One region of the Shewanella sp. SW32 genome, then DNA from elsewhere that is predicted to be linked to it. Evidence: predicted binding sites of a transcription regulator. Region 1 holds the regulator's gene; each other region holds the start of a gene.
What was found. Region 1 encodes sigma-54, which starts transcription at its own class of promoters, with help from an activator protein. Its sites were predicted from a motif close to GTTGGCACGNNNNTNGNNT; they were not measured.
Positions count from the first base shown of each region.

Region 2: the regulator sigma-54 is predicted to act here: its motif matches at 1,506-1,524, upstream of L5M28_RS06545 (TorF family putative porin).
Region 3: the regulator sigma-54 is predicted to act here: its motif matches at 1,771-1,789, upstream of L5M28_RS08315 (YccF domain-containing protein).
Region 4: the regulator sigma-54 is predicted to act here: its motif matches at 1,440-1,458, upstream of L5M28_RS00465 (DUF1328 family protein).

Region 1 is NZ_JAKKSJ010000028.1:34,553-37,727, reverse strand. It holds gene rapZ (RNase adapter RapZ) at 1-348, opposite strand, end outside; gene ptsN (PTS IIA-like nitrogen regulatory protein PtsN) at 345-788, opposite strand; gene hpf (ribosome hibernation promoting factor) at 791-1,078, opposite strand; gene L5M28_RS16700 (RNA polymerase factor sigma-54) at 1,107-2,585, opposite strand; gene lptB (LPS export ABC transporter ATP-binding protein) at 2,693-3,175, opposite strand, start outside.
Region 2 is NZ_JAKKSJ010000008.1:111,718-114,892, forward strand. It holds gene L5M28_RS06530 (hypothetical protein) at 1-19, shown strand, start outside; gene L5M28_RS06535 (response regulator) at 102-899, shown strand; gene L5M28_RS06540 (HU family DNA-binding protein) at 1,059-1,331, shown strand; gene L5M28_RS06545 (TorF family putative porin) at 1,622-2,314, shown strand; gene rimK (30S ribosomal protein S6--L-glutamate ligase) at 2,374-3,175, opposite strand, start outside.
Region 3 is NZ_JAKKSJ010000011.1:47,265-50,439, reverse strand. It holds gene L5M28_RS08325 (NUDIX hydrolase) at 1-483, opposite strand, end outside; gene L5M28_RS08320 (pyridoxal-phosphate dependent enzyme) at 565-1,593, opposite strand; gene L5M28_RS08315 (YccF domain-containing protein) at 1,861-2,268, shown strand; gene L5M28_RS08310 (alpha/beta fold hydrolase) at 2,304-3,175, opposite strand, start outside.
Region 4 is NZ_JAKKSJ010000001.1:117,616-120,790, forward strand. It holds gene pfaD (eicosapentaenoate synthase subunit PfaD) at 1-1,184, shown strand, start outside; gene L5M28_RS00465 (DUF1328 family protein) at 1,540-1,716, shown strand; gene L5M28_RS00470 (hypothetical protein) at 1,740-1,934, shown strand; gene L5M28_RS00475 (diacylglycerol kinase family protein) at 2,079-3,175, shown strand, end outside.

The DNA of each region.
Region 1 (3,175 bases):
TATCGCTTCTTGCAAAGAGACTCGGCTCTTCGACAAAGGATGCAAACGGCGGGTTTCGCTGTAACGCTTGAGCAGAATTTTATCGCTGGAGTTAAGGAAGAAGCTCGTTAACTCAGTATCTGGAGGTAGGCTAGCGAGTTGTTTCACTAAGACCTTATCCTGCTCAGGCATGTTACGCACGTCGACACTGATGGCGACGAGATCGTTACTGCCTTTGAGTTGCTCAAGCAAACTGCCAATCAATGGCAAGGGAAGGTTATCGACACAATAATAGCCGAGATCTTCGAGTACCCTAAGGGCGACAGATTTGCCTGAGCCTGAGCGGCCCGACACTATGACCAGTTTCATCCAGTGATTACCTGATAGAGTTCCGTTTCATCATGCGTCTTGCGTAATTGCTTTAATATTTGCTTGTCGCTCAGCTTTTCGGCCATGCAAGACAAAGTACTTAAGTGCTGCTGACATTGGTCTGCAGGCACCAGTAGTGCAAATAAAATATCAACAGGTTGCTTATCGATAGCATCAAATGCTATCGGCTCTTCACACTTAATGAGTATGGCAATGGGCTGATCTATATCGGCTAGTCGACCATGTGGAATGGCGATGCCGTTACCTATACCTGTGCTCCCCATCTTTTCGCGCGCCACTAGGCTTTCGAATATCTCTTGAGATGAGAGGGTCGGGTACTGGGCAGCGACTAAGTCGCTGATGAGTTCCAGTACCTTTTTCTTGCTGCCCGGAGTGGCGCAGGTAGTGCACTCCGGCCGCAGTATGGTACAAAGTTCCATTATTAGTGTTTTGTTAACTTCTCTTTGTGTTTAATAACCTGACGGTCAAGCTTGTCAATCAGGGCGTCTATAGCGGCATACATGTCAGCATGCTCTGAAGTCGCAAAAACTTCACCACCTATGAGGTTTATTCTCGCTTCGGCAATCTGTTGCATTTTCTCAACATTGAGCACAACGTGCACATTATTGATCTGTTCGAAATGGCGTTCAAGTTTTGAAAACTTTTCTTCTACATATGCACGTAACGATTCGGTAATTTCGATATGGTGCCCACTCAGGTTTATTTGCATAGAAACGTCCTCCGATATCCACTGTAGGTTATAAACTTTTACGCTGATTAGAAGGTGGAATAAGCATAGCCTCTCGGTACTTCGCAATGGTTCTGCGGGCTACGTTGATCCCTTGTTCTGCCAGAAGTTGTGCCATCTTACTATCGCTTAATGGTTTTTTCTGGTTTTCCGCTGCCACCAGTTTCTTTATAAAGGCTCTGATTGCTGTGGATGAGCACTCACCACCATCGTCAGTACCGACGTGGCTAGAGAAGAAGTATTTTAGTTCAAAAAGTCCCTTAGGGGTATGCATGTATTTTTGAGTTGTGACCCGTGAGATGGTGGACTCATGCATTTCTACCGCTTCGGCAATATCGTTAAGCACCATAGGCTTCATGGCTTCTTCACCATACTCAAAGAAACCTTGCTGATATTGCACTATGCAATTAGCAACTTTAAGCAAAGTGTCGTTACGGCTTTCTAGGCTCTTAATAAACCATTTAGCCTCTTGCAGATGGCCGCGAATAAATTGGCTATCGGCTTGGTTTTTAGTGCTGCGCGCCATTGAAGCATAATGTTGATTTACATTGATTTTGGGCATGCAGTCAGGATTAAGCTCAACCACCCAGCGGCCATTTTTCTTCGACACAGACACATCTGGGATAACGTATTCGTCATTATTGGGCGTGATCAACAAACCTGGGCGAGGATTGAGGGTTTGGATAAGTGCTATACCATCCCTTAATTCATCTTCTTTTAATTTAGTCTTACGCATCAATAACCTAAAATCACGGGCGGCGATCAGATCTAAATGATCTTTGATCAGCATGCGGGCATTTTCTAGGTTGGGAGTATCAGCGGCGAAATGCGACAGTTGGATCAGCAGGCATTCACTTAAATCGCGGGCGGCAACGCCTATGGGATCAAAATGCTGAATACGCTTGAGTACGGCTTCGACTTCGTCAAGCTCAACTTCAGGATTGCCCATGGCTTCGAGAATTTCTTCAGTGCTTTGGGTGAGATAGCCCTGATCGTCAATGGCATCAATAATGGCGGTGGCAATGGCTAAATCGGTTTCAGAAAACGGGGTGAGGTTTTTTTGCCATTCTAAGTGTTCGTACAAACCTTCACTGGTCTCGCCTTGGAAGGGCATATCGTCTTCACGACTGCCGCCGGGGCCTGAGTTTGGGGAGGCGGTAAACACTTCATCCCATGTGGTGTCCATGGGGAGCTCATCAGGCATGGATTCTTTGGTTAGCGACTCTGCCGTGTCTATGGTGGAGCTGTCTTTTTCTGGTGGCAGAGTGCTAGATTCACTGAAATCCGTATCGGATAGCGTTTGGTTTACAGGGGTTTTAGTGGCGTCGAATTGATCCTCTTCCAGCTCGAGAAGGGGATTAGAATCTAATGCTTGCTGGATCTCTTGCTGCAGTTCTAATGACGACAGTTGCAACAGACGTATGGCCTGTTGTAATTGTGGCGTCATGGTTAACTGTTGACCCAGTTTGAGCTGGAGTGACGCTTTCATGTTACCGCTGATCCCTACGTTATTATTGTTGGATAAGGTCGCTTATTATTATCTTGAGTGAAGCCCAATGGCGGTATAAATTGCCTCCATTGGCTTCGCTCGATTAACTATAGCCTGAATTGTTCACCTAAGTACACAGCCCTAACTTGCTGATTGTCTAAGATCTCTGCTGGAGTTCCTTCGGCAATCAGGTTTCCGTGACTCACAATATAAGCATGTTCACATACATCTAATGTCTCGCGGACATTATGGTCTGTGATCAATACGCCAAGGCCGCGACTTTTGAGTTGTTCGATAATCTTCTTGATGTCGATAACCGAAATAGGATCGACGCCAGCAAACGGTTCATCGAGCAAAATGAACTTAGGATTAGCGGCTAAAGCCCGCGCAATTTCGACGCGACGACGTTCGCCACCCGACAATGACATGCCTTGGCTGTCACGGATGTGGGTGATATGAAACTCTTCGAGCAGATGTTCTAGTTCTTCTTCTCGTTCTTCATTTTTAAGTTCTTTACGAGTTTGCAGTACGGCCATGATGTTGTCATGAACAGTTAGCTTACGAAAGATACTGGCTTCTTGCGGTAAGTA
Region 2 (3,175 bases), on a different contig from region 1:
GACCCGCCAAACTCAGTAATGGACTTTGTTGCTAAGCTGTTATCAACAGCGTAGCTTAGCGACCCAGTAAAATACTTACGACTTTTAACTTGAAGTAGACTATGAGCCATTTATCGCCCAGCGAACTTTCCATTCTTTTGGTAGAACCTTCAGAGACACAGCGTCGAATTATTATTCAGCGCTTACAACAAGAAGGCATTCTCAGCATTCAAACCGCAGAAAACATAGAAGCGGCTAAAGATATTATTGCTCGCCATAAACCTGACCTTATTGCGAGCGCCATGCATTTCGATGATGGCACTGCCATCGATCTCTTGGGCTACTTAAGGGCCAACGCTGACTGCAAAGATATCCAATTTATGCTGGTCTCGAGTGAGTGCCGCCGTGAGCAACTTGAAATATTCCGCCAATCGGGTGTAGTAGCGATTCTACCTAAACCCTTCAGTGCCGACCATTTAGGTACAGCATTGAATGCCACGATTGATTTACTCAGCCACGATGAACTCGACTTGAGTAATTTCGATGTACAAGATGTGCGTGTATTAGTGGTCGATGATAGCCGTATGGCAAGAAACGTCATTAAACGTACGATTGGTAACTTAGGGATGAAGCTAATTACCGAGGCCGAGGATGGCGCGCAAGCCATAGCGTTAATGAAACACAATATGTTCGACTTAGTGATCACTGATTACAATATGCCGAGTGTAGATGGGCTAGCTTTGACACAATTTATCCGCAATGAAAGCCAACAATCACACATTCCCATCTTGATGGTGTCTTCCGAAGCCAACGATACCCACCTCAGCAATGTGTCCCAAGCGGGTGTAAATGCCTTATGTGACAAACCCTTTGAACCCAAACTTGTTAAAAAATTACTCTATCAACTGTTAGAAGAATAAAACCAGAATAAAACTTAAGTCACGAACTGAGTAAATATTCTGCGCTTTACTGAACATCCTGCTGCACGCTAGACGCAAAAGGCTTTCCAAGTGCTAAACCTTATGGCATGTTAGGCACGCTTATTTCAAATAAATCTACGGAAAGAAGAGACAATAAAAATGAACAAAACTGAACTAATCGCCAAAATTGCGGAAAATGCCGATCTAACGAAAGTAGAAGCAGCACGCGCATTGAAGTCTTTTGAAGCAGCTATTACCGAATCAATGAAAAATGGTGACAAAATCTCCATCGTAGGCTTCGGTTCTTTTGAAACAGCGACTCGTGCCGCTCGCACTGGCCGTAACCCACAAACGGGTAAAGAAATTCAAATTGCTGAAGCGACAGTGCCTAAGTTTAAAGCGGGTAAAACCCTACGTGACAGCGTAAACTAAGTTATAAAATTCAATACAACGCCTCCATTGTGAGGCGTTTTTTTTGCCCAATTCCAGTGAAGCACTGAATATTTTTTGCACAACAAAAGTGCGCCTCTGCCCCACAAACTGGCAAATAAAAACATTTAATTAACATTGTGAATTCTAATACCTTGTTTTACATGGCATTGTAATAGTGGCATGTGATTAGCAAATCCTTCCTTAGAAAAAACCAAGATGCACTAATGAACACAGCTGACTTTGAGTGTGCCAATGGTGAATCGATAAATAAGTCAATCGAGGGGATAAGCATGAAGAAATCACTGTACAGCGTTTTGGCCTTATCGACGGGAATGTTACTGGCAGGCAACGCCTTTGCAGCCGTATCAGGCAACATTGGCGGTACCTCTAATTACCTATGGCGCGGTGCGACCCAAACTAAAGATGCGGTCGCAATCCAAGGTGGCCTTGACTACAGCCACGATTCTGGATTTTATGCGGGAACTTGGGCATCGAATGTGGATTTTGGTGATGATACTAGCTACGAGCTTGATCTATATGCGGGTTATGGCGGCAGTATTACCGAAGACATCAGCTACGACTTTGGCTATCTCTACTACGCCTATCCAGACGCACCGGGCAGTATTGATTTTGGTGAGCTCCATGCTGCTGTCACGTGGAAATGGCTCGAACTGGCTTACTCCCAAGTCATCAATGCCGGTGACGATCTGGCCGCCGATCCTTTAGATAATAAAGATCTCAGTTATCTTGCCGCGACGGTATCCGTTCCTCTCACTGAAAAGCTGAATTTATCAGTGCACTATGGTTACTCAAACGGTGATGTCGTCCAATCTTGGTTTGGCGAAGATAATTATGCCGACTATAACGTGACTCTCAGCGCAGATACCAGTATAGGCACAGTGTCATTTATGGTCTCTGATACCGATCTCACCGATGATGATGCCAAACTAGTACTCGGATATTCCTACAGTTTTGATCTATAAATTCTAAGCATAACAAAACGCCACCTTAAAAAGTGGCGTCGTTTTATCACCATCACCTATTAGGCAATAATTGACCGGTTTGTTTTACGGGCCGCAACCATTTTCTCGATATATTCAACAATGGGCTCAGTCACTGAAATCCCTGTTGTTTGCTCAATCCCTTCAATACCTGGCGCCGAATTAACCTCAAGGATCAGTGGACCACGGTTAGAACGTAAAATATCTACTCCCGCGACAACCAATCCCATCGCCTTCACAGCGGCAATAGCCATTTTACGCTCAACAGAGGTGATTTTTACCACCTCACCACAACCACCTAAATGCAGATTTGAGCGGAAATCTCCCTCGGGACCTTGACGCTTCATAGAAGCAACAACCTTGTCACCGACAACAAAACAACGAATATCACTACCATTGGATTCTTTAATGTATTCCTGTACTAAGATATTCGCTTTGAGCCCCAAAAATGCTTCAATCACGCTCTCAGCAGCCGTTTTAGTTTCAGCGAGTACGACGCCAATCCCTTGAGTGCCTTCGAGTAATTTAATGACTAACGGAGCGCCGCCCACCATATTGATGAGATCAGGGATATCATTTGGCTTATTGGCAAAACCCGTCACAGGCATGCCAATCCCTTTGCGGGAAAGTAGTTGCAGTGCCCGCAATTTGTCCCGCGAACGCGCAATGGAGATTGAATCATTCGCGGCATATACGCCCATCATTTCAAACTGACGAACAACGGCACAACCATAAAAAGTCACGCTAGCATGAATACGCGGAATGATGGCATCAAACCCAACTAATTCAGTACCTTCATAGTGAATGCTAGGTTTAATAGAATTAATATTCATGTAGCAATTC
Region 3 (3,175 bases), on a different contig from region 1:
TAAAGAATATAAGGCTTTTTGTGTTAAACGTTCCCGCGCTTGCTCAATTAACTGCAGATGATCAAACGCCAAGGGCATCTGCAACACATCTGCTAATGGCCACCACTTAACATCACTCACTGAATCAATCTGGATCTGACACGCTTGATAACTCATCAAGGCGGTATAACATACAGTCACAGACCAGCCTCTTATATCACGACTACGATTACCCACAGTGCATAGCTGCTCAATATAAGGTGGCACTACCGCGGTTTTCTCATGTAGTTTACGTAACACGGTTTGCTCAAGGGATTGATCGCAATTTTCATCGATAAACCCACCAGGTAATCCCCATAAACCTAAAAATGGATGATTTGAGCGTTGTACTAAGAGTACTTTAAGTTGCTGATCGTGATAGCTAAACAATACGGCATCCACTGTCAGTAGCTGAGCCTTAAAAACCTTAGGATCATAATTAGCGAGATATTCCGCTTCAGTCATTGATATTCCCCATCGTTACAAATCATCAGCTTAACTTAGTATTACACAGCTTCAAACATATTATGTCTTAGCGTCACTAAGTCAATGATCAGAGGCACAGAATAAGCCACTTTGCCCAAATTTACGCTGATAACGTGGCAACATGGTCTCGTTCCCGAGTAAGCCACCTTGGTGGATATACATCACAGGACGAAAGCCTCCGCCTTGTAAATATTCCTCAAGCACAATAAAACCTAAGGGATCGTAGAGTAATTCAAACTGCACGCCTGAGGCGCAGACCCGCTGCCACATGGCATAAAATTCCGGATAAAGTTTACCAAAATGATATTTTTTGCCGACATTCACAATCTGTGGATGCTCACTGGTATTGGAATTAAGTAAGGAAAATTGCAAGCGCAAATAATCATCGCTACCGACGACGGCACAAGTCACGACGCGAATATCCGTTTGCTGACGGATAAAATACTGATTTAAAAATAACGCTGTCGTTCCCGTCCCCGAAGGTAAAAACACCGTTAAATCAACCAATCCATTCGCCTTCGCAAACTGTACTATCTCTTGCGCCAATCTATTTACCCCGTATTCAGCGTAAGCACAACGACCCCCCTCAGGAATAAAAAGCGCCGTCGGCTCATTCACGAGTACTTGAGCCTCGATATAATCTTGGCAACTCAGTCGCACATCGCCCACTTGCGCTGTAGGGTCAGGCCTAGCATTAAGATTTGACAAAACGTGAGGTTCAGATTGCGACTGAGTGCACGCCTGCTTTTGTGCTATTAACACACTTAAATCGATAATATTAGCGCCATTCGCTAAAGCGGCAGCGTAATTGCCCGTGGGATGTTTAACCACTTGACTGGCAATATGATCTACATAAAAATCACACTGCCAGTCTTTCATCTTTGCTAATTCTGACAATGAATACAGTGAGTTAGCTAATGGCGAGCCGTGACCTATCACCTTGCTGATGCCTGCAAACTCATGATCTAAAAAATAGCCGAATTTGCGAGCTTTATTGCCACTAAACGCCGGATGCAGTAAATCATCACGTTTTAGGAAAATGTCTCTGCCAGCAAAGGCAAATGTATCAACAGGGGAATTTGCAAACATCAAGCTACTCAAACGATTAAATTCTCTGGTTTTTAAACCAGTTAAGGGAAGGCTAGTGTAACTCCGCCCTTCCTGTTACGCCCTTAAGAAATTATCAATTTGGCGAAAAACTAGTGAAAATGACACATGAATCTCGAATACATATAATTAACCCATTGATTATGAATAATTTAAATAGTTGGCATAGTTATCGCTTAGACATTGACATATATTCAATTTATCGAAGCTAACGATAAAGGCTAACAGGGTAAACATAAGGAGCTTTCAATGGCTGTATTACGCTTAATATTCAACATAGCTTGGTTTGTACTCGGCGGATTTGTAATGGGACTCGCTTGGTGGCTCGCAGGTATCCTGTGTTTTATCAGTATCATTGGTATTCCCTTCGGCCGCGCCTGTTTTGTTATCGGCGAAATGACCTTTTGGCCCTTCGGCCAAGAACAAATGAACCGTCGCCACTTAACTGGACGTGAAGACTTGGGCACAGGTGCATTAGGCATGGTAGGAAATATCATTTGGTTCTTACTGTTTGGGATCTGGTTAGCCATAGGGCATTTGATCCACGCCTTAGCTTGTTTTGTGACGATTATCGGTATTCCCTTTGGGATACAGCATCTTAAGTTAGCTTTACTCAGCCTCACACCGATAGGCCAAACCGTAGTGGCTAAAGCTTAATAAGACAATGTGTTAACTGCGCTATTCACTCTCGATTATTTGGTTTCAAGAGTGGATAGCGCTTTGTCATCCCATACAGCAAATATCGCTTCGTTTAAGGCTATTTCTTCCTCCAATAAATCGTTGCAATCATATTGAGTATTGGCAGGCTCACTATCCACAGAAAACTGCACTTGCGGCTTAGTCGCCCCCACAATGTCCAACAGATAATGCGCCAGTTTTGCGGGTGCATCTATAGCGGCATCGTGACCACAATACGCGAGTACAATCAAATCGGTGTAAAAATGCCGTGCTAACGCCTTACTCGATGCCATACTCACCAGCGCATCACGGTCACCGCAGAGCACAGTTATCGGCACTTCCACTGTCAATGGACATTGGTATTGAAAAGCCGCCCAAAGTTGTCGCCATACATTGCGTCTACTTGGTGTGGTATCGCGGCGAAACTCACTCCACTTGACAATTAACTCTCGATCTCGCCGATGACGAAAACTGGTTAAACGCACTATAGTCGACTCGATTGGATGTAAAGCGTTACCCCGAGCCCGCATGAAAAAAGCCTTCAATGCATTCAGCGGATTAAATCTTTGATACCAAGACGATAAATTCGCCGCACTGCTGTTTAATACAAAGGCATGCCTTATCTGCCAAGGTCGCTGGCATGCCATTTCCAGCGCCAACATACCTCCCATAGACAAGCCGAGGAGATAAATAGTCTCCCCTTCCTGTACCAGCTCATCCAATTGCTGCCACACGGCATGAGCATAATCAGCAATCTTAAGCGGACTTAATTCGTGGGATAGCGTCCCATTGCCCGGAAGATCCGGTGTCAGCACTCGCAATCCCTTTTGTCGCAGACGCTGATCGAAACCATTCCAATGGCGCTGATCACGCATTAATCCCCTTA
Region 4 (3,175 bases), on a different contig from region 1:
ATGGCCCTTACGCTTTTAACTTAATTCACAGCCCAAGCGAGCCCGCATTAGAGCGCGGCAGCGTTGAGCTGTTTTTAAAACATAAAGTGCGCACGGTCGAAGCCTCGGCATTTTTAGGTTTAACGCCGCAAATCGTCTATTACCGCGCCGCAGGTTTGAGCCGCGACGCACATGGCGACATCGTCATTGGCAACAAAGTTATCGCCAAAATCAGCCGCACCGAAGTCGCGACTAAGTTTATGGAGCCGGCGCCTGCCAAAATCCTCCAGCAATTAGTAAGTGATGGCCTTATCAGCCAAGATCAAATGGCGATGGCGCAACTTGTGCCAATGGCGGACGACATAACAGCCGAAGCCGACTCTGGCGGCCATACCGACAATCGTCCATTGGTCACGCTATTGCCGACAATTTTGGCACTAAAAGATGAAATCCAAGCTAAATATCAATATAAAACGCCAATCCGTGTTGGCGCAGGCGGCGGCGTCGGTACACCCGATGCAGCATTAGCCACCTTCAACATGGGCGCGGCATTCATCGTCACAGGTTCTATCAACCAAGCTTGCGTCGAAGCGGGCGCCAGCGAACACACCCGTAAGTTACTCGCCACCACAGAAATGGCCGATGTGACTATGGCGCCTGCCGCCGATATGTTCGAAATGGGCGTGAAATTACAAGTGGTTAAGCGCGGCACTCTGTTCCCGATGCGCGCCAATAAGCTTTATGAAATCTACACCCGTTACGACTCGATTGATGCCATCCCTGCGGACGAGCGTAAAAAGCTCGAAGAGCAAGTGTTCCGCTCATCACTCGATGACATTTGGGCTGGCACAGTCGCCCACTTTAACGAGCGCGATCCCAAGCAAATCGAGCGCGCGCTGGATAACCCAAAACGTAAGATGGCATTGATTTTCCGCTGGTATTTAGGTCTTTCGAGCCGCTGGTCAAACACAGGTGAAGTCGGCCGCGAAATGGATTACCAAATTTGGGCAGGCCCAGCGCTAGGTGCATTTAATGCTTGGGCGAAAGGCAGTTATTTAGATGACTATAAGGCCCGTAATGCGGTGGATTTAGCCAAACATTTAATGGTGGGCGCGGCGTATCAATCCCGGATTAACTTGCTGTTATCCCAAGGCGCGAGCATTCCAGTTAGCCTGCAGCGCTGGAAACCATTAAATCGTTTTTAAACGTATTTAGCTCCTATCATCTTGTATTATAAGATCATAATATCTTCAAGCCGACACAAACTCACAGTGTCGGCTTTTATTTGTCTTTACTTATGGACGACATCAGCTCACAGTCTTTGATTCAACGTATTAGGCTGAAACTCTTACCGAAGCTTAGGTAAAAATTGCCTACCCCTCTTTTAATTCACTCACACCATTTTAAATAAAATGATTTAAATTATATTTAAAATCAATTAACTACTTAAAATTTTTAAAGTTGGCATTAAGATCGCAATCAAGTAAGAGCCATTAGCCGTTACCTTACAAGTGACACAAACGGTCATGAGAAGGATTAATACAAGGGCAGGAGGTTATTATGCTAGGTTGGACATTAGTATTTCTAGTTGTTGCCGTGATTGCCGGGTTGTTAGGATTTGCTGGGATTGCTGGCGCAGCGGCGGGAATAGCGAAAATCATTTTCTTCATATTTATTGTGTTATTAGTGATTTCTCTGCTGATCAATGCCCTTAAGGGTAAATCACCGCGACTATAATTTTTTTAGAAAAGGAGATAGATATGAAACCATTTACCCTGATGACAAGTGCTGCATTCGCATTATTACTCGCCCTAGGTTTAACGGCCTGTAGTGATAACAAAGCCGAAGACGCGGGCGAAAAAATCGATGAAGTAATGACTGATACAGGTAATGCCATCGAAGATGCCTGTGAAGAAGTCAAAGAAGGTGTTAAAGCTAAAGATACTAAGTGCTAAACAAACCTCACTTTAGGGTGGCAATAGACTCGTCTACTGCCACCCTTTTGGTTTAGACTCGCTCATTTCTGCATCTCTCATCTCGACATCTATCCATTCAAGTGCAACGATTTTAACCAAGAACAATGGCATTGGAGGACTTGCATGCTAACGAAGATCCACATCAAATATTTGTACACTGCAGGTGCAGTATTGTTAGCCTATTTTGCAGTAACAGACACTTCTCCCCTGCTCACTTTCATTTGTGCATGGACAAGTCTGTCACTGTTTTTAGTCGGTTCAGCCTATTGGTTTAATCTCGCCAGTATTTTTAGAAAACGCCAAGATGGCACTATTCCTTGGTATATTCGTTGGGGTTTTATTCCCTTTTTATTAGGCAGTCGACTCTATAATCACTGGGCCAGAAAATACGATTCAGTACCGCCCATGCAGAGGATTGATGAACATCTGTATCTCGGCTGTAGACTCTTTTCCGCAGATCTGGAAACGATTAAAGCCAATAAGATCACTGCCATTCTGGATGTCACCGCTGAATTTGATGGCTTAGATTGGTCGCAATTTGAAGATCATATCGAGTATTTAAATATTCCCATCCTCGACCATAGCGTACCGACCAGCGCCCAACTCAATCAAGCCGTTAACTGGCTGCACCGCCAAGTGCGCGCCAATAAACAGGTACTCATTCACTGTGCTATGGGTCGTGGCCGCTCAGTGCTTGTACTCGCCGCTTATTTGGTTTGTAAAGATAAACAACAGCACTTCGCCGAAGTACTGCAACAGATAAAGCAAATCCGCAAAACCGCTGGCTTAAACAAATGGCAATTACGCGCGCTAGATCGCATGCTCAGTCAAGGGAAAATTAACATCCACAAAGTGGCGTGGATTATCGCCAACCCAGTTTCTGGTGGCGGGAAATGGCAAGAATACCGCGAGCAAATCCAAGATGAACTCAAAGCCTATTTTGACCTGACTTTAAAACTCACAACAGCAGACGAAACCGCAAATGTCTTCGCCGAGCAAGCCCGTAATGCAGGCGCTGATATCATTATCGCCTGTGGTGGCGATGGTACTGTGACTGAAGTGGCCTCTCAAATCGTCGATACGGATATCGTCTTAGGCATCATTCCTCTTGGCACAACTAATGCCCTCAGTCATGCCCTCTTTGGTTTAGGCAGTAAGCTTATTCCTATCTCTCAGGCGCTGGATAATATTATTCAAGGGCATTGCCAAGCCATTGATAC